One region of the Pseudoalteromonas sp. AOP7-A1-14 genome, then DNA from elsewhere that is predicted to be linked to it. Evidence: riboswitches for the same ligand, from Rfam matches in the RefSeq annotation. Region 1 holds a riboswitch; the other holds the start of a gene.
What was found. Region 1 has a riboswitch for lysine ahead of dapA (4-hydroxy-tetrahydrodipicolinate synthase). Riboswitches for the same ligand answer to the same signal wherever they lie in the genome.
Positions count from the first base shown of each region.

Region 2: another riboswitch for lysine. It lies ahead of lysC (lysine-sensitive aspartokinase 3); the one in region 1 lies ahead of dapA (4-hydroxy-tetrahydrodipicolinate synthase).

Region 1 covers NZ_JBQSVO010000077.1:76-12,818, reverse strand. Annotated here, with positions in the region: gene ACT3RM_RS12160 (bifunctional GNAT family N-acetyltransferase/hotdog fold thioesterase) at 1-477, shown strand, start outside; gene ACT3RM_RS12155 (phospholipase A) at 554-1,582, opposite strand; gene ACT3RM_RS12150 (succinylglutamate desuccinylase/aspartoacylase family protein) at 1,832-2,947, opposite strand; gene ACT3RM_RS12145 (PLP-dependent decarboxylase) at 2,963-4,168, opposite strand; gene ACT3RM_RS12140 (2,3,4,5-tetrahydropyridine-2,6-dicarboxylate N-succinyltransferase) at 4,168-4,908, opposite strand; gene dapA (4-hydroxy-tetrahydrodipicolinate synthase) at 4,924-5,808, opposite strand; lysine riboswitch at 5,949-6,138, opposite strand; gene ACT3RM_RS12130 (DNA-3-methyladenine glycosylase I) at 6,306-7,001, shown strand; gene ACT3RM_RS12125 (protein adenylyltransferase SelO) at 7,012-8,427, shown strand; gene ACT3RM_RS12120 (OmpA family protein) at 8,840-9,895, shown strand; gene acnB (bifunctional aconitate hydratase 2/2-methylisocitrate dehydratase) at 10,173-12,743, shown strand, end outside.
Region 2 covers NZ_JBQSVO010000088.1:44-13,743, reverse strand. Annotated here, with positions in the region: gene ACT3RM_RS13205 (sodium-dependent transporter) at 1-64, opposite strand, end outside; gene ACT3RM_RS13200 (4'-phosphopantetheinyl transferase family protein) at 195-929, shown strand; gene lysC (lysine-sensitive aspartokinase 3) at 1,043-2,446, opposite strand; lysine riboswitch at 2,524-2,696, opposite strand; gene ACT3RM_RS13190 (hypothetical protein) at 3,543-4,838, shown strand; gene ACT3RM_RS13185 (condensin complex protein MksE) at 4,844-5,389, shown strand; gene ACT3RM_RS13180 (ATPase) at 5,389-8,184, shown strand; gene ACT3RM_RS13175 (DUF4136 domain-containing protein) at 8,368-8,913, shown strand; gene ACT3RM_RS13170 (peptide-methionine (S)-S-oxide reductase) at 9,058-9,567, opposite strand; gene ACT3RM_RS13165 (TonB-dependent receptor plug domain-containing protein) at 9,912-11,780, shown strand; gene ACT3RM_RS13160 (YkgJ family cysteine cluster protein) at 11,840-12,103, opposite strand; tRNA gene ACT3RM_RS13155 (tRNA-Asp) at 12,613-12,689, opposite strand; tRNA gene ACT3RM_RS13150 (tRNA-Asp) at 12,743-12,819, opposite strand; tRNA gene ACT3RM_RS13145 (tRNA-Asp) at 12,857-12,933, opposite strand; tRNA gene ACT3RM_RS13140 (tRNA-Asp) at 12,972-13,048, opposite strand; tRNA gene ACT3RM_RS13135 (tRNA-Asp) at 13,078-13,154, opposite strand; tRNA gene ACT3RM_RS13130 (tRNA-Asp) at 13,196-13,272, opposite strand; tRNA gene ACT3RM_RS13125 (tRNA-Asp) at 13,300-13,376, opposite strand; gene ACT3RM_RS13120 (hypothetical protein) at 13,474-13,596, opposite strand; partial or broken gene ACT3RM_RS13115 (IS5/IS1182 family transposase) at 13,654-13,700, opposite strand, start outside.

The DNA of each region.
Region 1 (12,743 bases):
ATGATTAAACAAAGACCATCTGAACCTGGCTGGTTCCGCCATCCTAATTGGACCGAAGTACTACAAAATATTTGGCGCGAATCAATCCCGATTAGTGATGCGATGGGTATTAAAGTAGAAAGCTATACCGATTGGCAATTTACGACTAGCGCTGATTTAGATGCTAACTTGAACTTACACAGCACTATGTTTGCTGGATCTATTTATAGCTTGGCGACCTTAACAGGTTGGGGCGCGACTTACTTAGCATTAAAAGAAGCGGGCCTTGAGGGCAATATTGTATTGGCCAGTGCCAATATTAATTATGCAAAACCGCTTAATAACGAACCTCGTGGTAGTGTTAATTTAAGTGGTTGTAAGGGGAAGTTAAATGAGCTTGAAAGCGAGGGTAAGGCGAGTTATTTAGTGCCTGTTGAAGTTTATGATGGCGAGACACTCGTAGCAGAGTTTGAAGGTACTTATAAGATTATAAAGTAATCAGGGTCAAGTCTTGCAAAAGATTAAGGCCAAGCAATTGCTTGGCCTTAATTACATATACATTTTATATAACTTATTAAAGTAGGTCAGTTAGCAGAATACCTACACCAATACGCTCAATATCAGCGTCGTAATCAATTAAGCTCTCACCATACCCATTAAAATATTGTGCATAGCCACGTAAGCGTCCCCAAAGAGGAAAAGACCAATCTAACTGTATTGCGCCGCGATTATCTGAGTTGAGGTTGTTACGAGTCATAAAACTGAATTCATGCTCATCAACACGATAAGCCCCTGAGAACTCAAAATAACCCATATATTGATAAATATTAGGGTTATCGTCGCCGTCAGCTTGTAGTGGCGTTTCTTTTTGATCTTCTGCGATGCGGTACCAAGGTTTAAAGCTAAATACAAACCCTTCATTCTCCCAAATGAAGTTGGCATAAATGCGATTCCAAGAACGAGAGTTTGGCTGGCTTCTGCCGTTTGATTGGTGTGACAAGCCTAGTACGACGGCCATTTCATCACCCCAAAACACATGCTCTTCATCAAGGTAATTCACCCAAAAAATTTCAGGCTCATAATTAGTTTCACGAAACGGTGAAGAAATATCACTATTATATACTTGCCAGTAAGATTGTAGTGTAAAACCAAAATAAACAGCTTGATCATCATCTGAGAAGTTATCATAAAGCGGCACTTTAATAGACAGTTGGTATTTAGCTTCTACATGATCAAGAGGCTCACCGTCACCTTCAGAAAGATCAGAAAGGCCGTCTGCTTCACGAACATTGGGGTGTGAAACATACGATACAGGCAATATATAGTTGCGCTTATGGGGTGTAATTACATTGCGGTTTGACTCGCTGGCTTCTTCTCGGGCTTTACGTTTATCAAGTGCTGTAGTTTGTTTTGATTCATCAACCGATGAGCACTTTTCACGTAATTGAGCGATGGTCATATCATTTTGGCCGCCAATTGCTTCGTTTAAAATACATTGCTTTACAAGCTCTAACTCATCGTCTTGTTCAGTCGGATTTTGCTGCTGTGCCAACGCAGAGGTTGAAATAATAGTGGTAAAAAAAACTCCGTAGCGCCAATTCATAATGATCCTTGCAAATGAGTGTAGTCAATTAGCTAAATTATACGCAAAGCCCTGTAATTTAATATACAATTTTCACATTAAAGGCTTATATTATCTGTTTAAATCTAACTAATATTGAGTGAATTGATACTGAACTTAATTGAGTTTAGTTCAGTTTTTAAAAAAGAAAAAGCGGCCTAAGCCGCTTGTTCAATGCAACATTAATTATTTATAACGAATGTTGCTCTCACGCAATGAGAAAGTAAGAGCTTATAGCTCAAAGACGTTAGTAAAAAACTTATAAAGCTCAGTTCCTTGATTAACACTCGCAGAAGCAAAGTGCAAAATAGCAATAGCATCACAATCAAAAGTTAAAGTTTGCAGTGGTTGCTCAGACAAGTAGCGCTCCATACGTAAAATATTAGCGATGGGCTGGCCTGCTTTAATGTGCTCGCCTAAAGGAGCTAAATACTCAACCATTCCACCTATTGGAGCATAGTATGCAATGTAGTCATTTAAGTTACACCCGAACCGCTTCATTACTTTTGGTTTGTGAGGTGCCCCTTCAAAAACTTGCTTATAATTGAGATAACTTAAAATACTATTTGCATCATCAAGCGCCACACTTAAGTCTATTTTTTCTTGGCTGCCCAACTCAACGGTAAAGGCTTCAACTTGTACATTAAACTCGCGGCCTTGCTTGGCTAGTTGTTCTGTTAATTGCCACCAAGGGCAGAAACTGGCTTCATCCATTGCACCATCAAAGTCGCTAGGTATAAACAACACATGGGGAATATTAAAATAATGCGCACTTTGCTTTGCATAGTCTGGGCAATATAAATGTTGGCTTGAAATAGGGCCGGTGTGTAAATCTAATACAATATCGGATTGATGAGCGAGTTTTTGTAAGTTAAGTGCGATACGTTTACCCGTGGTAACACGATAAGCAGGGCCGCTTAGTTGTTGCTCTACATCGTTAATAAGCGCTGCCCTAAAGGCTGTCTTTAAGGTGTCGTCATCACTGTGCGCATATTCAGTTGCAAATTGAGCCGCTAAGTGATTATTGCAGTGATACATACGATTCCAATTTGTGCCTGTAATAGGATCGAAACGACCAAGGGTAAACTCGCCGGATTTTTGGTTACAACCGATAGGGTTAGCATAAGGGACGAGCGTAATATCACCCCTAATTTTGAGGTGTTTTATTTGCTCGAGTAATTGGTAAATAACGGCATTACCTTGTACCTCAGCACCATGCATGTTCGCTTGGATATATACACTAGGCCCTGAACCATCCCCTTCAATACGATAAACCGGTATTGATAACGGTAAGCCATTAGCGACTTCCCCCACGATGATATTTTCTTGCTGTATCACATTGCTCATGGTTTATCTCAGACCTTATCGTAAATAGTAGCTGGCATCTTCAATACTGCGTATGCAGCTGACATTTCCTTGCTCTAACGTATATTCACCAGCAAGTTCATGGCATAAAAAGTAAGGCATACTTTCAGTGAATCCATAAGCACCACTTTGACTAAATACAAGCCAGTCTTGTTCGTTTAAATCGACTGGAAGTTGATGCTCACCTAAGCAATCGAGTGCGGTACAAAGAGGTCCATATAAGCTCATCGTTTGGCTTTTTGCAGTCGACTCTCGTAATAATTGTACAGGAAAGTCTTGATTGGTTACCGCTGGGCGAAGTAGGTGGTTAATGCCTCCACTTAAAATAACTTGCTGTTGAGCGTAGTTTTGCTTAGCTTCGACAATAGGTGTTGCATAATGTCCACATTCACCCACTGCGTAGCGACCAAGCTCCATCCATAATTCCTCAACGCCCGCTTGTTGTTTTATTGTAGTAAGAGAGTTAATTAACTTATCCCAGCTCAGTGTGGGGGCATCTAAAGTATAAGGGATACCTAGCCCACCGCCTAAATCAAGGACTTTTAAATTAATTGATAAGTCGTTTGCAAGCTTGACTAGAGGGTCAATCATTTGTGACCAAAGATCCGCTAGCTTCTCGCTACTAAGCATATTGCCCCACTGAAATATATGTAGGCCATCAAAGTTAAGGTTTGGATAGTCGCTTATATTAAGCGCTTGCCATTCATCACAACCTAAACCAAAGGGGGTTAGGCTATCACCACCTAAGGGGTTTTTCTCACCTTCAGGCCAGCGTAATTGCACGCGTAATAAAACTTGTAGTTGGCACTGCTGTTGTGTTGCTTGTTTGTTAAGCCAGTGGACTTGGTTGATACTTTCAGCTACAAAAGTGCGTACACCGCGACTAATGAAGTGTTTAATTTGTTTTGGGCTTTTAGCTGGCCCTGTGTTGAGCACTCGGTTGCTACTAACACCTTGGTTAAGTACTTGCTCAAGCTCCCCTTTACTAGCAACATCAAAATTAAAGCCTGCCTTATCTAAACTTTGAATAATTTTAGATAAGGGGTTTGCTTTTACCGCGTACCAAAGCTTTATTTCTGTTTGCGTCATTAAATGCGCTAAATGGTTATTTAATACATCAAGATCGTAAATAAAAAAAGGGGAGTCTAGCTCTGCAGATAACTCATTTAAGGCATTTTTAACTGGTGTGCTCAAAAAGCTCATTATCGTAAAACCTCTTCAAGTAATAATGATGCGTCACTTTGCTCATCGCGGTATTTCACAATTAACGCGCATGACATGCTCAAGCCTTGCTCGCGGGCCCATGTGTTTGAAGCAGGGCGAGAGCCCGGTATTACAATAGCGTACTCTGGAATGGGTTCACCTTTATCAAGTTGACGCTCATTAACACAGTCATAAACAGGAATCGTCGCTGATAAACGTACCCCAGGGGCAAGTACCGCGCCTTTTTTAATTACAACTCCTTCGACAATGACACAACCTGCACCGATAAAAGCATCATCTTCTACTACAACAGGACTTGCACCAATTGGCTCAAGTACCCCGCCTAGTTGCACAGCAGCACTTAAATGTACATTTTTACCTACTTGTGCACACGAACCCACTAACGCGTGGCTATCAACCATAGTGCCTTCGTCAATAAAGGCACCAATATTTACATACGCTGGCGGCATGATAATAGTGCCTTTAGCAACATGCGCACCACGGCGTACACTGGTGCCACCAGGAACCATACGTACACCTGCCTCTGCAGCAAAGCTTTGCGGAGCTAAGTTATGCTTGTCTACAAACCCCCCTGGAAATTCTGTATTAGTGCCGTTTTTAAAAGATTCTAATATACTTTGCTTAACGGTAACGTTTGCCTGCCATTGGCCGTTATCATCTTGTGTTGCTGCGCGGACTGCGCCTGCTTCTAAATCGTTTAATAGTTCTAACCAGCTCATTATAAAAACCTGTATTTAATGCCAAGATAAAATGGTGTTGTTCGCATTGGTAATGCAATCAGTTTGCGTTAACTCACAATGAGTTAGCGGGGGTCGTAAATAGGGAGTATTAATGCGACCTTGTTGATGCATTAATACTTTTACGGGAATTGGGCTTGCCACGGAAAATAAGCTCTTAATGGCTTTAGACCAATCAGCAAATAAATTGGGATGTTGACCGCTTAAGCTGCGCTTAACAAATTCGTGAGTTTGCTCAGGCCACGCATTGGCGGCTACCGATACTAAGCCTTTAGCGCCAGCTTGGGCAAAGTAAGGCATCAGTGCATCGTCACCACTGAACATTGCCAGGTTGGGAGCGGTTTCTCTGAATGCTTCAAACTTGTTGATGTCGCCACTAGCTTCTTTTAGTGCCCAAAGCCGTGGATGATGCTGTAAATTACGAACAACATTAACGGGTATATCAACGGCACTGCGCCCCGGTACGTTATATAACATACAAGGAAAGCGACTGGTATCCAGCAGGCTTTCAAACCAATGTGTTTGCCCGACTTCACCGGGCTTTGCATAAAGAGGTGAACCCAATAAGTAGCCATCAATAGGGAGTTGATTACAATATTCAACCCAAGCAATTTGCTGCTTTAAGTTCATACCACCCACCGCGACCATTAATGGCACTCTCGGGTTTAATTGACATACATGCTCAACAATCGTTTGTTGTTCTTTGAGTGTTAAAGCTAAGCCTTCACCGGTGCTACCAAGTAATAAAATACCGTTATTGGCAGCTTGTTGCTGAGCAACAAGTCCAGTTAAAGCATCATAATCTACTTCGCCTTGTTGGTTAAACGGCGTAACTAATGCTGTCCATAATGGGAAGTCATCTAAATTAAAGTTGTTGATCATCTCTCACGAACTTATAGAGCGTTCGATGAATCAATTGGCAGGCGTTAATAAATTTTTGCCATGTATGCGTCATCGAACATATTATAATTCGAAGAGCGAATGGGCTTAAAACAATAGGGCACAATAGCCTTATTATTACTAAGACCAGAAGCTCTCCACCAAATAGTTGCAGTGTCTGCACTTGGTGACAGTCGCTAGGATTCAACCTAGTCGCCCGAAATGCTTATATCACACGATAAACACTTCTCGGCGTTAATTCCCCTCACGTATGGTCGATGGAGTGTGTGCTCCTACCATACGCTACCTGAATAACGCACCTCTTCCAGCCCTGAGTGCTCGCTTGTAGCCAACACACATAAATAGGGAATGAGCAGAGATTAAAGCATTTTAGCCGTCTAGGTGTCAAGCAGGTTTTAGGCGATCGTTTTTAGTAAATGGTTACGTATAGTGTAATTTTTTCGTACACTAATACAAAGATTTGCAGGGGTAATTGAGTAATGGAAAAGTTTCAAGATATATACCAGCGAGCGCTTGAGCGTAAAGGCGGCGAAGCCATGTTACAACAACTATTAGTCGCCCCAAATACAGCCCAGCAACTAATGGCCATTAGTGATGATATTTGGCTTGAGGAGTTTACACGCAAAGTATTTCAAAGTGGCTTTTATTGGTCAGTGATCAATAGCAAATGGCCCGGCTTTAGAGAGGTTTTTTGGGACTTTAGTATCGAGAAATTACTAATGATGCCTCCGGACATGCTCGAGCAAAAAGCAAGTGACGAACGTATTGTTCGTAACTTTAAAAAAGTACAAACTATTCCTGAAAACGCTTATATGATCCATGAAGCAGCTAGTGAGCATAGTAGCTTTAGCCAATTTATTGCTAATTGGCCAAGTGAAGATATTATTGGTTTATGGGCATACTTAAAAAAGCACGGTGCACGATTAGGCGGTAATACAGGACCTTATACTTTACGGACTTTAGGTAAAGATACATTTTTGTTATCTCGCGATGTTGAAAGTTACCTACGTAGTCACAAGATCATTGATGGTGGTCTGCAAACTAAAAAATCACTCCAAAGCACTCAGAATTTCTTTAATGAGCAGCAACAACAAAGTGGTTTGAGTTTGCAAGAATTAAGCTTACTTGTTGCTTACAGTGTAGGTGATAACCGTGTTGGCATTAAGGCTAATTAAAGGGTGATTTATGAAACTTATTTCTCGTTACACTGATATTGCGGATGCCTTTTCCGTTACAGATACACCGACCCCTGTTGGTGCACCCGAAGTTTTACTTTGGAATGACCATATTGCTGAAGAGCTAAATATTGACTTAAATTCATCACAGCAAGCACTTTACTTTAGTGGTAATAAAATAAATAGCGATGTGGCGCCAGTCGCACTGGGTTATTCAGGCCATCAATTTGGCCACTTTTCACCACGTCTTGGTGATGGACGTGCGCATTTACTTGGCGCGATAGTCGATAAAAACAACCAAGCGTGGGATATTCAGCTTAAAGGTGCGGGAGCAACGCCATTTTCACGCGGGGGGGATGGTCGGTGTAGTATAGGCCCTGCGGTACGTGAATATATTATGAGCGAAGCCATGCATGCCCTTGGTGTGCCAACAACTCGCTGCCTAGCGGTTGTTGCAAGTGGTGAGCCTGTATATCGTCAAACCCCTTTACCCGGTGCGATTGTTACGCGAGTAGCTAGTAGTCATATTCGCGTAGGCTCATTTCAATATTTAGCAACTCAAGGTGATGTAGCTGGATTAAAAGCACTTGCAGACTTAGCTATCGCACGCCACTACCCAAAAATAGAAGCAACGGGCACTGAACGTTATTTGGCTTTTTTAAACGCAGTTATGCAAAAGCAAATTGAACTCGTTGTTAGTTGGATGCGAGTCGGCTTTATTCATGGTGTAATGAATACTGATAACACTTTAGTAAGTGGGGAAACTATTGATTACGGCCCATGCGCGATGATGAATGACTTTGACTTTGATACTGTGTTTAGCTCAATAGATCACCAAGGTCGGTATGCATTTGGTAATCAGCCCAATATTGCTAATTGGAACTGCGCACGACTGGCAGAGAGCCTAATCCCACTGATTAGTGATGATGAAGAGCAAGCCGTTGAATTACTTAGCTCGATAATAAATCATTTTGCAGATCAGTTTAACCAAGCATTCACTGAAATGTGGGAACAAAAACTAGGGTTAAATCGCTCACAAGCAAGTGATAACGAGTTGGTGTCAGAGTTATTGACCTTGCTAAAGCAATATAACTTAGATTATACCAATACTTTTAACGATCTAACGCAAAGTTTAAAAGACCCACAAATGATACCAGCGGTACTTTCTAGTTGGGCGAAAAAGTGGCTGGCGAGAACCGATGAGTTCAGCTACGGTAAAATGAGTGAAGCAAACCCTAGGGTTATACCGCGAAACCATATAATTGAAACAATTATTAGCGACTTTATTGAACATAAGCATAGTGCGCAATTAGACGAGTTTTTAAACGTGTTGAAAAATCCGTATCAGGCTGACAATGAAATATCAAAATACCAAGATGTTAGTGGGGACCTAGATAAAAACTATCAAACTTTTTGTGGCACCTAAGTATAAAGTTCGGTTGTTAGGAGCGTTAAGCTTTAAGTAAGTTATCATAGGCATTCCCTATTGATTATATTTATCAATATTATTGCTTTTAGCTTGCTGATATTAAATTAACCAATATAATGTACCTATAATGGTAGATTGCATTTTATACCTTAGTGTTAAGGATGTATTGGAAAACTACACTACAAAATTTGATGTGAATTTTTAGAAGTTTAGTAAAATATTCTATTTGAACTATAATTAAAGAGCACCTAAACTTAAAGTAACGTTTGTATAAAAATTACAAACTTTCTATGCTCGTTAAGTAATCATTAACGAAGCATTGGGTACTCTAGTTGAAATCGTATTGGACTGAAAGTATTTAGTCACAATCTTATTCGTTAAGTTTAATTGTTAAAATGGGAAGGAAGCAATGAAATTAAAATCACTTACAATCGCAATCGCGTTAGCTGCAACTAGCGCATCAGCATTTGCAGCAGAAAAAACAGAAGGTTTTTACATTGGTGTGTTCGGTGACTATTACGACGCCTCTTGGAAAGATCTTAATATGTACCAAAACTTAGAAGTTAATGAGTCTGCAAATTGGGGTGCCGAAGCAGGTTACCGTTTCAGTGATAACTGGAGTGCACGTCTTGAGTATGCAGATATGGACTTTAATGCGTTCTTAGCTAATCCAATTCCAAACGGTAATCGTGACGATGTAGATGGAGAGCGCTATGGTATTGATGCTCTTTATCACTTTGACGGCGGCCCTTTCTATGGCTTGTTCGGTGTAAAAGAAATTACAGTCGCGACTGATAATACCTTCTTAAACGCCGGTGTTGGTTACCAGCACTTTATTACTGATGGCCTATTCTTTAATGCTGAAACATCAGTTTACCAAGGTCTTGACCGTGGCTATACAGATGTGAATGCTAAATTAGGTATCAACTACTTATTTGGTCAGAGTTCAGTAGTCGAAGAGCCGGTTGAAGCAGCTCCAGAACCTGTTGTTGCAACAGATACTGATAATGATGGTGTAATTGATGCAGACGATCAATGTGCAAATACTCCTATGACAGATGCAGTTGATGCTACAGGTTGTACTGTGTACGAAGAGCAAGAAGTAACAACTAGCTTATTAGTTACTTTCCCTCATGATTCGGCGATGGTTGATCAAAAATACTTTGATGATATTGCAGAAGTAGCTAAGTTCTTAAAAGAGTTCCCTGAAACAACTGTTGTTTTAGAAGGTCATTCATCTGCAGTTGGTGAAGCCGCTTATAATAAAACATTATCTGAAAAACGTGCGGATGATGTTGCCGAAGAGCTAATTAAAGATGGCATCAGTGCTGATAGAATTTCTACAGTTGGATATGGTGAAGAGCGCCTTAAGAATGAAGATTATACGCTTGAAGCTCACGCTGAAAACCGTCGTGTAGAATCACAACTTAAGTCTGTTGAACGCGTTAAAGTAATGCGTAAATAACCGATTATTTATAGTTAAAAACCCAGCTTCGGCTGGGTTTTTTTATGCTTAAAAATAATAATTATTATTAGTAGTTAATTGATATTCATTAAAATAGCGATTTTTTATAGTTCTATTCATGGGGTTTATAGCGAGTATGATGTTTTGCGTTACTGGATGGATTTTAATCTATACTTAAAAGCTTTATAATTAACCAGTAAGAATACCACAAGTGTTTGGTGATTTTCGCGCCAACGCGCATAGCCGAGCGCTTTAACGTCACCAAGAGGGCAATATTGTGCTACAAGAATATCGTAAACACGTAGAAGAACGCGCCGCGTTAGGTATCGTACCAGCGCCATTAGACGCTCAGCAAACGGCTGAATTAATCGAATTAATTAAAAACCCACCGGCTGGTGAAGAAGAATTCATTCTAGATTTATTAGTTAATCGTGTACCGCCGGGTGTGGATGATGCTGCTTATGTTAAAGCGGGCTTCTTAGCCGTTGTTGCTAAAGGCGAAGTATCTTCTTCTTTAATTTCTAAAGAAAAAGCAGCTGAGCTTCTTGGGACTATGTTAGGTGGTTATAATATCGCACCGATGATTGAGCTTTTAGATGACGAATCACTAGCGCCAATAGTGGTAAAAGGCCTTTCAAGCACTTTGTTAATGTTTGACGCGTTTTATGATGTTGAAGAAAAAGCGCAAGCAGGTAACACTCATGCTAAAAAAGTTATTGAATCGTGGGCAAGTGCCGAGTGGTTTACTAATAAGCCAGCAGTAGCGGGTAAAATTTCAGTAACGGTATTTAAAGTAACTGGCGAAACGAATACTGATGATCTTTCTCCTGCACCTGATGCATGGTCACGTCCCGATATTCCTTTACATGCTTTAGCTATGCTAAAAAATGCGCGCGAGGGGATTGTTCCTGACAACGACGGCGAAGTAGGTCCAATTTCGCAACTTGCAGAGCTAAAAGCGAAAGGCTTACCGCTTGCTTATGTAGGCGATGTTGTAGGTACGGGTTCTTCGCGTAAATCAGCAACGAACTCAGTACTTTGGTTTATGGGTGATGATATCTCCCACGTTCCCAACAAGCGCGTTGGCGGCATTTGTTTAGGTAATAAAATTGCGCCTATTTTTTTCAATACAATGGAAGATTCAGGTGCATTACCAATCGAGCTAAATGTTGATGAATTCGATATGGGCGACCAAATTGATATCTACCCATATGAAGGTGTTGTTAAGCGCCATGGTACTGATGAGGTAATCTCAGAATTTAAAATTAAATCGAGTGTGATTTTTGATGAAGTTCGTGCTGGTGGCCGTATACCACTGATCATTGGTCGTGGTTTAACTGATAAAGCGCGTACATCGCTAGGCCTTGAAGCGGAAGACATTTTCCGTAAGCCGGCTATTATTACTGATTCTGATAAAGGTTTCACCCTTGCACAGAAGATGGTTGGTAAGGCATGTAATATGCCAGGCGTTCGCCCGGGCCAGTACTGTGAGCCGAAAATGACGACTGTGGGCTCACAAGATACCACCGGTCCAATGACCCGTGATGAGCTTAAAGATTTAGCTTGCTTAGGTTTCTCAGCAGATTTAACTATGCAGTCTTTTTGCCATACATCTGCTTATCCTAAGCCAATTGATGTCAATACTCACCATACATTGCCTGATTTCATCATGAATCGCGGCGGTGTATCACTGCGCCCAGGCGATGGCGTAATTCACTCATGGTTAAACCGTATGTTATTGCCAGATACAGTAGGTACTGGTGGTGATTCACATACTCGTTTCCCACTAGGTATTTCATTTCCTGCCGGTTCAGGTGCAGTGGCATTTGCCGCAGCAACCGGGGTGATGCCACTTGATATGCCAGAGTCAGTCTTGGTGCGGTTTAAAGGTGAAATGCAGCCAGGTATCACATTACGAGATCTTGTTCATGCTATCCCGCTTTATGGTATTAAAGAGGGCTTATTAACGGTTGAGAAAAAAGGAAAAATCAACGAATTCTCTGGTCGCGTACTAGAAATTGAGGGTGTTGAGCACTTAACTGTTGAGCAAGCATTTGAGCTTTCTGATGCATCTGCTGAGCGTTCAGCGGCCGGTTGTACTGTTAAGCTTTCTAGAGAGTCTATCTCAGAGTACCTTGAATCTAACATTGTAATGCTTAAGTGGATGATTTCTGAAGGCTACGGTGATGTTCGCACTATTGAGCGTCGTATCAATGCAATGAAAGAATGGTTAGCTAACCCTGAACTGATGGAAGCAGATAAAGACGCTGAATATAAGCACATTGTTGAAATCGATTTAGCTGATATTAAAGAACCCATTCTCTGTGCTCCAAACGACCCCGATGATGCGCGTTTACTTTCAGAGGTAACAGGCGAGAAAATTGATGAAGTATTCATCGGTTCTTGTATGACTAACATTGGTCATTTTCGCGCCGCAGGTAAACTGCTAGATGGTTTCACTGGCCGTATACCAACACAGCTTTGGGTAGCTCCGCCGACTAAAATGGACAAAGACCAGCTTACTGACGAGGGTTACTACGGTATCTTTGGTCGTGTTGGTGCACGTATCGAAACCCCAGGTTGTTCACTTTGTATGGGTAACCAAGCACGCGTTGCAGATAAAGCAACGGTGGTTTCTACCTCTACACGCAACTTCCCTAACCGTTTAGGTACCGGCGCAAATGTATTCTTAGCATCAGCAGAGCTTGCAGCAATTGCAGCAATTTTAGGTAAATTACCGACTCCTGCTGAGTATCAAGAATATGCAGCTAAGATCAATGCAACAGCAGCTGATACTTATCGTTATTTGAACTTCCATCGCATGCCTCAGTACACCAAAAAGGCTGAT
Region 2 (13,700 bases), on a different contig from region 1:
CAGCACCTGAAGCTGCTAAAACAAAGCCAAGGCGGCTTTGGAAACCATCGCGCAATTGTGCCATACATCTACTATCTGTTATTATTTCTCACTGATGTGAATTAAACCATATTTAGCACCCAACCAGTAAACTATTTGCGCTGTGCTGTACGGGAAGTAAATCAACTGATTTAAAAGTAACCAATCGAGCTTTTATGCCATCGTCTTTTTTTACAAAACAACTTACGATCGCTCCATTTGAGCAAATAAACACGCAAAATTATATTTTATTATTGGATGCCCGCTCTCTTAATATTAGTCAATTTGATTTACCTATCCTATTAAGTGAATTTGAACTAAGCGTGATCAACCGCCGTAGAAGCATTAAAGCTAAGCAAGAATATTTAGCCACTCGGTTACTTCTAAAATATTTAGTTAAACAACACGCAACTGAATTTAAAAATACCCCAGCCAATCATATTAGCTCTGAATTTGACGAAAAAAGCAGTAAATTACTTATACATATTATGGGTAGTGAAACCGTGTTTAGCAGCTGTTTATCTCACTCTAATGGTTTTGTAGGTGCAGCGTTAAACCCTGAGCGCATTGCGTTTGGGTTTGATATAGAAAAAATAACTTTAAAACGCCCTTTTGAAAAGCTCGCAAAGCATTTTTATCATGCAGATGAAGTCAATTTAATAACTGCAAATAAGCAACATTCAGCTGAACGTTTTTTTAGAATTTGGACTTTGAAGGAAGCCTTAGCGAAAGCCACCAGCCAGCCCATCGCTAAACTACTCAGCCCAAATATATTTGATGAACTTCAAAAGGCGAGTTTAACGGCTGTGAGCGCTAGATATAACAATTTTGATATTAGCGTAGTCAGCAAAAGTACTAACTGGCAGTGCTATTATATTGAAGACATTAATACTTTATTAACCCCAAACTAAGTAATGTCATGTGGTGAAAAAGAGTATTTTGTACTAGTTAGAGCCTAGTAAGCGCTGAATAAATCAGCGCTTAAGGTTCAATACTTACAGCCAGGCACCTACATGTAAGCTAATTACGCGGCGGTTTCAACTTCTAATAACCGGCGGTGGATTGCTTGAACAACAAGATCTGATTCACCTTGCTCAACTAAAAAGCATAAGTTGTGCTTACTCGCACCATGGCATATTAAGCGAATATTAAAATCACTTAATACCTGCATTAAATTAATTTCATGTTGGCGAAGTTGAATTTCAGAACCAATCAAGGCCACCAGCGTTAAGTTGTTTTCAACCGATACATGACAAAACTTGGCCAATTTATCTAAGCAGTCCTGATCAAGTTCTGGGCGCGAGGCATTAGGCGCGTTATCAAGTGTAATGGCTACACTTATCTCGGAGGTAGTAACTAAATCAACCGAAATACTAAACTCGCTTAAAATTGTAAATACTCGCGCTAAAAAGCCACTGGCTAATAACATTTCAGGGCTTTTAAGAGTTAGTAATATTTGGTTTTTACGCTGGGTAACAGCGCGAATACCCGGTATGTTAGATTTCTCTTTTTCAATCCAGGTGCCGCCTAACTGCGGTTCGCGGCTTGAGCCAACAAATACACCAATATGGCTTCTACTTGCTGGTAAAATAGTCGCAGGATGCAATACTTTTGCGCCAAAGGTTGCCATTTCAGCGGCTTCGTCAAAACTTAGCCGTGGAATAGGCGTAGCGTTTACACATAAACGCGGATCAGTACTAAATATACCCACTACGTCTGTCCAAATATGTACGCTTTTAGCATTTACGGCTTCAGCGAGTAATGCAGCGCTGTAATCAGAGCCACCGCGACCAAGCGTGGTTGTTTTACCATCCTCATCAGAGCCAATAAATCCCTGTGTAACAACCACCTGCTCTTCTAATAGCGGTATTAAATACTCTTTTGCCGCTGCGGCTGTTGCAGCAACATCTGGTGTCGCTTTGGAAAACTGACTATCGGTTTTTAATACTTTTCGTACATCAAAACGTCGTGCATTTAAGCCATTTAAACGCAGTACTTGGGTAAATAAATACGACGACAACCGTTCGCCAAAGCTTAATAGCTCATCGTGTGATTGTTTTGTTTTTAAAGGCTCACCGGCAAGTACTTGAAACGCTTTAATGGTTTCGTCATAGCCATGGGCTAAATCGGCATCCAGTGATAGCTCACTTAAAATAGACTCTTGAATAGCCAGCACGCCTGCAATATTACTGCACCGCTCATCTGTTGATAAATCTTTATTGCATAGCGCTACTAAATGATTAGTCACACCGGCACTGGCACTCACTGCCACTACACGCACTTTGCTATCGGCTACAATAATCTCACTACAACGACTCATCGCATCAAAATTAGCTACGCTGGTGCCACCAAATTTAGCGACCACATAGTCTGACTTTACTATATGAGTAGGCTGCTGTGCGTTATTTGTAGCTACTTGGGTATTCATGTCGTCTCCTTTTGTGGCATTCATACCACGATAATACAAGAAGAACTTGGCAAGGGGGTGCTTGATAAGAAAAGTCCACTGCCAGAAGCTCTCCACCTAATTTGGTGACAGTTTTGAGGATTCAGCCCCATAAACCGAAAAACCACCGCGACGCTCAGTTGTTTTTCTCGGCGAGTACTTCCCTCGTTAATGGTCACAGGCTTACGTCGCCTCACATTAAGTACCTAAGTATCGCACCTCTTCTGAATGTTATATTAACCGTTTAAGTAAACGCCTAAAATAACAAAGCCCGCTATAGAAGCGGGGTTTGGAATTTATCGTTTAGACGTCTAGCTGTCAAGTTGTTTTAAAGTTATTATACCCAAACTATCTGCAATATAAGAGCCCTATAACCTAACTTATAAGCAATTAATAAATACACTGACATAGGTAAAACTCATAAAAGTCAGTGTATTTACTTTACTTATCGCAACAATACCGGCTGCATAGTCAATAATAAGACACACTTAATATTAAGGTCGTTTTAGTGCTCGAAAGCAATAACACCACAAGAGATATAAACACGGCAGTAATATGCTCAGAAAACGATGAAAATAAGAACGAAAAAACACCAACCAAAAACATCAGCTTGCGTTTGCTAATCGCGCTTGGCATTATTCTATTCACTGTATTTTGGATAAAACCTTACGAGTTTAAATAAACAACAGCGCTCATTGCAGCTATTAAAAACAGCTAGAGTGCGGCAATCTCTAAATATAGTGGCCGAGTTAATGTTGTATTTTTTCGGGCCTTTGCCCATTAAGCTCCGAGATAAATAAGATAATTCAGCATTAACTGCCAAAGAAAAGGTAGTTTCGCCCTTGTTTACATGGATAATACCCTCTATAGCGATGAGCACGAATGCAAGCATTATCAAGGTTAAAATAATTGCAGTTACCGTGGTGTTTGAATAACCTTTATAGAAGTATAAAATTGCATATTAAGTGCAAACAGCGACACGACGAGCACTCTAGTATCAAAGGCTGTGTAAAACTATTGCTGATTTACAACTCTGCGACTAATCGCTGTTAAAGCAAAAACTAGGATTTTGGAGCTTATGATCCCAGCTAAAAAGTTACTAAATACCATTACTGAGCATTGGGGCATGTTAGAACTGTTATTTAAACGTTTTAAGATGGCTGATTTCAGTTTAAAAGACGTACAAAATGCCATAAGACAAAAGCAACCATCATGGTCAAATGAGCGTATTTACAAAGAAACAAACCGGCTATTAAGCCAAGATATAATAATTCCCTTGGCGAAATCGTCACAGCTTGAAATTAACCGAGCAATCGCCGACTTTGCCACTTTTTTATTGCAAGAAGAGCATTTAGGCCTAGCCCAAGAAATTAGCGTACTAGTTGATGACTTATCACGCCTTGGTAACCGCCTAGCTAATGCCGGTGAAATTGACGATTTTGACGAATTACGCCGTTTTAGCCGCATTATGGATGATCGTGTGCGAAAAATAATGAAGTTATTTACGCACAATGAAAATGCAATCTTAAATATAGTAGAACAAGCTAAAGCCAATAACGCGGTACAATCGCTACAAAAACGTTATAAAGCGGTGATTGAAGCATTTGATGAATACATCGAACCAATGCTTGAAATGGTTGATATTCGTGGTGACTTTCATGCTTGCTTAACAACCATTGAAGCACAAATAAGTGCCCAAATAGCGCACATTGAACGCTCTGGTAAGGCATACCAAGACAAGCGTATGCTTGAGCAACTACGTACTCGTATTTTAGAAATGCATTTAATCGGCCGTGAAAGCCTACGCAAAAGTGCGGATATGCTGATGCCACTGCGTGAAGAACTACGTCGTAATAACTTAATCACCCGCCAAGCCGCTAAAGTGCTTGGTTTAGTGCGTAAAAATGGTGTAGATAATATGCTAAGTACCGTGCAACCTCATTTTGTATCTGACGCGCAGCGCTTTTCATTAGGCCAGCAGCGCCATATTATCGCTTACATGGCCGGGCTGGTTGAGTTTGAGCACAGTGAATACGAACTACCTGACCAACACGATGTGCCAGCCTACGTAGCTCCTAACATTCCAGATTATAATAATGTGAAAGCCAATTTTAAAAAGCGCTTTAATACAAACCGTAAAAAGCCACAGCCGCTATTGACCTTTTTAGGTGATAGTTATCCTGATCTTGAAGCCGACGAAATGCTGTTTTTATATCAAAAGTTAGTCAGTGATACTGACATTGAAATAAGCCAAAGCGATGAAAAAATGCGAGTTAAAATTGCCGGTCAACACTTTTCGCTATTCCCATTTAATACAGAGCCTTTCAATACAAAACCTATTGACGCAAAACAATCTCAAACAGGGTGTGAGTAATTACTATGACCCAAATTAATTTAAATGAACTAAGCCACCTACAAGCAATTAATAAAAAGCTTGTGACGGGTTATCACATTAGTGAGCAAGATACCGTAATGTGGCAAGAACTTGACCAATACATTGAACAATATAGCGTACTTTTTACCGCTCTTGGCCACGAATTACAACACGATAGCCGCGGTTTTTATTACTTAGCTAGCGACGAAAGTACACCAAACATGGGGAAAATTTCCCGCGCGATAGCCTTAACGATTTATATTCTAATTGAGCATTATGCCAATACAGGTAAAGACCCGCTGCGCGCATTGTTTGATGAAGTGAACGATTTGGAGCTAATGCAAACTTTAGTGCAACAAAACAAGCACCTGTTTGATCAACTAGAGATATTTTCAGGCTCTGATCTACGAAAAGATGTATACCTACGCATGATCCGCTTAGGTCTTTGTCGTGAAGTAGAAGCCGGCTTTATGTTACAACCCCCTGTTTATCGTTATATAGATGCATTAATGGAAGTAAGCGAAGAAACCTACCTAGGAGAGGACGAATAATGCAAAACCTTTACGGCCTCAGCAAACTGGCACTTTTGAACACCGCAGGCTATGCCAAATGCATTATTCCGCTGGATAAAAGTAGTTCTATTTGTGCGCCTAATAACACCGGTAAAAGTTCGGTAATAAATGCCCTACAATTCCCACTTATAAATGATTTACGCCTTACTGAATGGGACGGCCACGATTTAGACGAAACCCGTAAGTTTTACTTTTCGTCTGACCAATCATACATTTTACTCGAAGCTGACCTGCCACAAGGCCCTGTAGTTATAGGCGTTGCAGGCCTTGGTAAAATTGCCGGTTACGCACATCAATTTTTTTGCTATCAAGGCAAGCTAAATCTTGAACAGTATACCCAGGGCAAAACCATTATTAAGTTCACCAAGCTTTTTAGTCACTTAAAAGAGCAAGGTTTTAACCCTATCGAACTTAAAGCCCAAGAATTAAATGCATTATTAATGGGCGGTGCTACTGCGTATGATGGTGATATAAATTTAAAAATGATCCCGCTTAATAATGTGCAAGACTCAGCTATATACAAAGAGATATTTCGCCGCATATTAAACTTGCATAAATTGGGCGCAAGCGATGTTAAACGCTTTATGCTAAGAGTGTTTGAGCGACACATGTCCAACTCCAAAGTTGACTTTTATGAAGTCTGGCGCCGCTCGTTTGATAAAGTAAACCGATCTAAACGGGAATTAAGAGCGCTTGAGTCAATGCAAGATCCCATTTCTGCGCTTGAATCGATGCTTGAAAACCAAACGGTTCTTAAAGGTAAGCTGGCAGCTTATGCGCCAAAAATAGACCAAGCCTTAATTGATTTTGATACCTATCAAGAAGCACAGTTAAGCGAACTTAACATTGCCCTTGAAGACATCGATCACGAAAAACATGAGTTTGAACAAAAACAGCAGCTTTACGTACAGCAATCGCGTGATATTGAACGTAAACAAACTCAAATAGAGCAATGGTTTCTAGACTTTAATGCCTTAAAATCTGAGTTTGAATTGGTGAATATGGCTACGCTAAAAACTAGTATTAACCAATTAAGGCAAGGTTACGAGTCACTTTCGCACTCAATTAATAGCGCACAAGGGCAAAGCTTACACACCCTTGATTACCGTATAAGTGAAACGCAAAAACAAATAAAAAGCTTAAAGCTCCAGCTTAAGAACCTTGAGTTTAATTTGTTTACTCGTATGCGTGAGGATTTATCGTTAAAAGAAGTCGAAGAGATTTCACGCATTTTAAACCCCGACATCCTTTCCTTTGCTACCACCAGCAGTGGCGATATTGATATTACTGACGAAGATGCTTTTGGTGCATTTTTGCAACAGTTATCAGATAGCGTGAAAGGCAGCGTACTTACCCTGCCCGGTGCAACTATTAAGCTAAAAAAGCTCTCAACCGTGCAAATGCAAAGTGGCGAAAACAAAGAGCAATTAACCGCCCAATTAAATGCTCTTGAAAATTCTCTAAAAGAATTTAAACAACAGCGTGAGGTTGCAGCTAATGTAGCGGACAAGCAAAATGAAAAAGAGTCACTTTACGAAGAGCTAATGAGTGCTGAGAGCGCACTTAAACGCTTTGAGCAGTTTGAGATTATGCTGCAATCAATTGACGCTCAAGCCATGCTAAAGGAACAATTACTCGCTGAGCGCGAACAAGTTGACGACTACTTACAGGATATTCAAAAAAACAGCGGCTCGATTGCTGATAGACGCTCAATTATCAAGTCGAAGAAAGAATTTATATCACGCCAAAGTGAGCGTTTACAACAAGTTAAGTCTGAACGTATTGATCATACGCTTGATTTATACAGCGGAAAAGTAACGCCTTACATGATTGACGTGCAAATCGACTTTGATAACTTAAGTGATTTAGTACATCACTTTAATAAAGACTGCCAAGAGCTACGCAATTTTGATATTAATGTACGTAATACATATTTGCATATTTATAATGCCGGCATTACTAAGTTTGATAACGAAAACGACGAGTTCATTAAATATCAAAAGTTAATTAGTGCTTTTCATAATATTGATAACGAACGCGATGCCGTTGAGCGCCAAGCTCGTGTTGCATTAACCGAAGTAGCAGCAACAATTAAAGGCTTGCGCGAAGACTTAGATCGCCTGCGCCGTGAAATGAACAGCTTTAATAAAGGTATTAGTCAGCACCGAATATCAAACTTACAAGCATTTAAAATTAACGTTATACCGCGAAAAATGTTAGTTGATAGTATTGACACCATTATCAGTACCTCAAACCAATTTGAGCAAGGTGATACTCTCGACTTACTTAGCCAAGAGCCAACTAGCGAAAGCGCGGTAAATGAAGCGAAAGATCATTTAATTAAGCTCGCTTCAGATAAAGCGGGATTAACCCTTACCGACTTATTTGATATTCGTTTTGAAATAGTTAATCGGGCAGGTGAAACCGAACACTTTGAGAAAATTGACTCAGCGGGCTCTAACGGCACACGTATTACCATTAAATTATTATGCGGTATGTTGTTTATTCGCTACTTATTAAGTGATCAAGAACAAAACCTTTACCGTATACCTATATATATTGATGAAGCAGCTGATATTGATCCGCAAAATCAAAAGGCAATTATCGAAACGGCACTTAGCTTTGGCTTTGTGCCTATTTTTGCTTCAGTAAAACCGCAGATTAGTTGTGATTATATTGTGCCGATTCGTTCGGTTAAGGACGGAGCCCAAAACTGGGTAGATGAAAAAGATTGGATTGAAGTTGAACATCCAAACAATGATTCTATTGATTAACGACCATTGATTAAAAATGTAACCGAGTTAATTTATCATTCAGTAAATAGCAACTACAATCAAACTTAGTTGCTATTATTTGTGAAATATCGATAGAATACATTCAGCTGAATTATTTTTATGTTATGTTATGTTATGTTATAAAAAAAATAGCTATACATATTTTGCCAAGGAGCAAATACTATGAAAAACCTACTCATTGCTGCAGCTGTACTTATGCTAGCCGCGTGTGCAAAAACCCCTGATGTTGATTACGACAGAACTGTCGATTTTACTAATTACAAAACGTTTGCTTGGCTTCCACAAGCAACCTTAGCAAATACAGATAACTATCAAATCAGTCCATTGATGGAGCAACGTGTTCGTGACGCTGTTAATACGCAATTACAAGCGCAAGGTATAACACTCACTGATACTAACACCGCTGATGTATTACTAAACTACCATGCATCAGTTGATACTAAAATTGACGCTGATACTTTTAACGCAGGCTACGGTGCCCGTTGGAATCACTGGGGTATGAGTTATAACACTCAAACAACCACTCGCGAATACGATGTAGGTACATTAATACTTGATGTTATTGACCGCTCTTCGAACCAGCTAGTATGGCGTGGCGCACATGAAGGCCGTCTAAAGAAGAAACAATCTCCTGAACAGCGTAACGAAGCGGTAAGTAAAGCAGTAGCGACTATTTTATCTGGTTTTCCACCAGAAAAAGTAAAATAAAATTTAAAAAGATTAAAAAGCTCACTTTTTAGTGAGCTTTTTTTGTCTAATATAAGTGCTCTTTATGGAAACTATACCTAATAAAGGTGCACTGACAGCCCACCTAAATAAAAAGTAAATAAACAAATTCATTCAGCTTTGTACTTATGCCTTGTATTTATGAAGTAACGCTTTAGGTATATGGCAGTAGTCATCAGGAAAACGAGTTAACCTTTGTTGATGTTCGTCCTCGCTTTTTACAAAGTTAGTCAATGGTAATACTTCAACCACTATTTTATCCGCATCATCTCGCTTGTTTATATAATCACGGGCAATTTTTAAATGGCTTTGCTGTTTACTGTAAATAGCCGTACGATACTTAAGACCTACATCTTCGCCCTGCTTATTAATACTGTAAGGGTCGATAATCTCAAAAAAATAACCAATAAGCATATTGAGCGTTACTTTAGTTGTATCAAATACCACGCTTACGCATTCGGCGTAGCCATCGTAATCACTTTTTGTAGTATGGCTGGCACCATTGGCACGCCCAGCCTCAGTAGAGAGCACACCGGGTAAATGTTTCATAAACTCCTGCACACCCCACAAGCAGCCGCCTGCAAAGTAAATGCTTTCTTGGTGTACGTTCTGATTTTGATCTTTTTGTGCATTCATTTATTAATGATCCAAATAAAGTTAATACTCCACTTTTAGAAACGTCTAAAAAACTAAAAAACATGCCATAACCATTGTAGTTTTATTTCTTTGCACCCTCTTCTTCTTTATAGTGATATTATTTTTTACCAGCGATAGCTCTAAGAAGCTGCACGCTAAAAATAAATTAAATTACGGAAAATTCAAATTCTGCCACTTTACAGATGATTATCAAATGCAATTTTTAATGTACAATAGCGCCCAAAATCACAACTGATTAGTTTAGCCATTTTATCACGGTATAAAACGGCTGTTTAGAACTTAGTTATTATCACAATTGCACACAAAAATAATGAGAAAATAACATGAATCGTGCTCCGCACTTTATAATTCCTGTATTACTTTGCAGCGTTACACCCTTTACCTATGCTACAAACGAAACTAACACCATAACTAACGCCGCAACTGAAATTGAGCAAATCACTATCGAGGCATCACCAACCGCCAATAAAGAACCCGTAGGCACATTTGATGCGCCAGTGTCTAATTTAGAATACGATCCCCGGGTTGATTTGCAGTCGCGTAATATGGCTGAAGCACAAGCTGATGTAACTATTCGCGGTGGCATATTTGAAAATACCGGCTTTCGAGTCGGCAGTGCGACTTTATTTGATCCACAATCTGGGCATTACTTTGCCGAAATCCCCATTGCCCCACAAATGTTAAGCAGCCCAGCTATATACACAGGTGTAGATAATGCACTATACGGTATGAATAGCTCAGTGGGTACTGTCTCTTTTGGCTGGACACCAATCAATACTGGTGGCAGTGTATCGCTTGGTACAGGCACCAATGACTTTAATTTACAAAGCGTCAATGCAGGCTTTAGTATGCCACTTGAAGGCACGCAAGATTGGCAACTAGGTTTTGAAGGGGAATATTCTCACTCACAAAGCGATGGCACCGTTGAAAACGGCGATCATGATTTTACCCGCGCATCTGGGCGTATTCAATTAACGGGTTCACAATCACAAACTGATTTCTTTTATGGATCTCAAAAGAAGTTTTTTGGTTGGCCTAATTTATACACACCCTTTGGTGTGAATGAAACTGAAGATCTTGAAACCCAATTATTGATGCTTAACCATAAACAAGACTATGCAAATGACAGCTCTTTTGAAGCATCAGCCTATTACCGAAAAAATAACGACCATTATATTTACTCCCGTGAAAATCCTTCTGGATTTGCTGCTTTTCATGAAACTGAGGTTAAATCACTCGCATTTTCAGGGCGTCATGGGCAAAGTGAGTCATTCGCGATAAATTATTCGGCGCAGTTTATTAGTGACTCGATTGAATCTACCACACTTGAGAATAACTTTACCTCACGTAATTATTATAAAATAAGCGTACTGCCTGAATACCAAATGGCACTACAAGATAACCAATTGCTTACTATGCGTTTAGGTGTAGCATTTGACGACACCAATAGAGATGACTCACAACTATCACTACTAGGGAATGCTTCATGGAATACCGTAAACACTGACGGCACTGAGCGCACACTTTATTTATCGTATGCACAGGCAAGCCAAGTCCCTGGTTACACAGCCATTGGGGGCAGTGATTCTAGCGGTTTATTTAGAAGTAACTACGCACTTGAGCGTGAAACCACCCAAAATCTAGAGCTTGGTTTATTACTTGAAGAGCAAAGCTGGCGTCTTGATTCAGCTATTTTTTATCGCCAAGACGATAATCTAACTGATTGGACGTATAGTTATGACTCAGTATTTGCCCGCGCTGCCAATCCGGTCGATATAAATACCTCAGGTATTGAGTTTTTAGCTACTAAGCATTTTGATACCACTGAAATTATTGCCAGTTATACTTTTTTAAATAAATCAGAAAATTATGGTGCCGCGGATATTGATGCCAGCTTTTATGCATTAAATTTTCCTGATCACCGGATAACACTCGGCGTCATTTGGCAACCTGCAGATATGTTAACGTTTCGTGTTGATAACGAATGGCGTAAGCAACACGAAAACCGCCTACGAAATGGTAATGACGAAGCGTTATTTACACACCTTACGTTAAAAATAACTCCACCACAGTTTGATAATTTATTTATCACTTTAGCGGCAGATAACCTGTGGGGAGAGTCGTTTGAAGAAATACCGGGCACACCTGGACGCGATGATCAATATACGCTAAGCGCAACCTATAACTGGTAAAACAACATCCAAACCACATAAAGCCTTTATAATAGAGGCTTTATAATTTATGAAAGTTGTTAGGTCATTTGCTCAAGTTCAGTAATCAAAAACAAGGCTTGTTCATCATTGCTGCCACATACATCGATGGTTGCACTAAAATCACTGCACACTTTAGGACGTGACTCATCGCCAAATAATTTACATAAGTTATTGTCATCTAGCTGAATACAACGCTCACCCGCTTTTTTACCCTGAGGCATACCAGGTATAGGCGAACTAATACTCGGTGCAATACAACACGCACCGCAGCCTAATCTGCATGTCATTGATTGAATGTTCATAACGCCCCCTTAAACATTTACACACTCTAAAATTATGACATGTAATGCTTTTTCACACATTTATACCGACTTAACTTATCACCACGTCTTTCACTTGAAAGAATCTCATGGCTAAAAAATTACTTTACCTATTACCATGCTAGTTACCGTTATCTGCGCCGCCCTTGAAGCAAACTTTACTGCCATGAGGATCATACACAATGATATTGCCGCTGCCTACCTTCGCATTCATTCTACCCAATTAACTTTAGTGCTCTGCTCGGTATGACCAACATGCTTTTGTAATTTACTAAAGGAGAGACTTAAACGTAACTATTCACCGCATGCACTGGGCTGACCTTCACATTAGGGCTTATCTAGCCTTCGAAAGTGCAACGATCTATTACGATATAAAATCGCTGCTATAAAATGAGATTATGTGTTGCAACCTAAAATCATTAACCGATAGTCAAAATGTGTTTATATATTTAATAAAGGATTTTTAAGCTTGCTATTGAGGAAATAACAAGTGGCGGAGTGGACGGGACTCGAACCCGCGACCCCCGGCGTGACAGGCCGGTATTCTAACCAACTGAACTACCACTCCGCAGTGGCATGTGCATGGGGTAATGCACTTACTAATTTTTTACTGATATCAAATGGCGGAGTGGACGGGACTCGAACCCGCGACCCCCGGCGTGACAGGCCGGTATTCTAACCAACTGAACTACCACTCCGCAGAGATATCACATTACTTGTTATTACTTAATTTGTTGGCGGAGTGGACGGGACTCGAACCCGCGACCCCCGGCGTGACAGGCCGGTATTCTAACCAACTGAACTACCACTCCAGCATACAAATTTTGTAATATAACAGGGTTTAAATAATTGGCGGAGTGGACGGGACTCGAACCCGCGACCCCCGGCGTGACAGGCCGGTATTCTAACCAACTGAACTACCACTCCAGCATATATTTAATCTGTTATTTTCTTATTGGCGGAGTGGACGGGACTCGAACCCGCGACCCCCGGCGTGACAGGCCGGTATTCTAACCAACTGAACTACCACTCCATAATAAGAATATGTTTTACAACCAAACGTTGTGTAAGTGTTGGCGGAGTGGACGGGACTCGAACCCGCGACCCCCGGCGTGACAGGCCGGTATTCTAACCAACTGAACTACCACTCCAGCTTTTACTTACAAATTGTCGAAAATTGGCGGAGTGGACGGGACTCGAACCCGCGACCCCCGGCGTGACAGGCCGGTATTCTAACCAACTGAACTACCACTCCACATTTTCGTACTGAAAGAGTCTCCCCTAACAGCGGCGTGAATAATACGAACCAGCCCCTATTTCGTCAAGGGCTTTTTCGTTTTTTTATAGGTTTTTTAGTCATCTGACATCGAAAGGTTTAAAATTTCACCTAATCTGTCATTTTTTGAACCTTTTTTACTAACTTCATTTTTTTTAGAATTCTCAGCGTCGTTACTATTCGCTTGTTTTTTAGCCATGAAGGGCAATTTGATTTTTGGTATTACTAGGGGCTGTTGATCTTTGTAGTACATATATCAATCAGCCCACATTGGTAGCCACATCATAGTAAATGCTAAAGCGA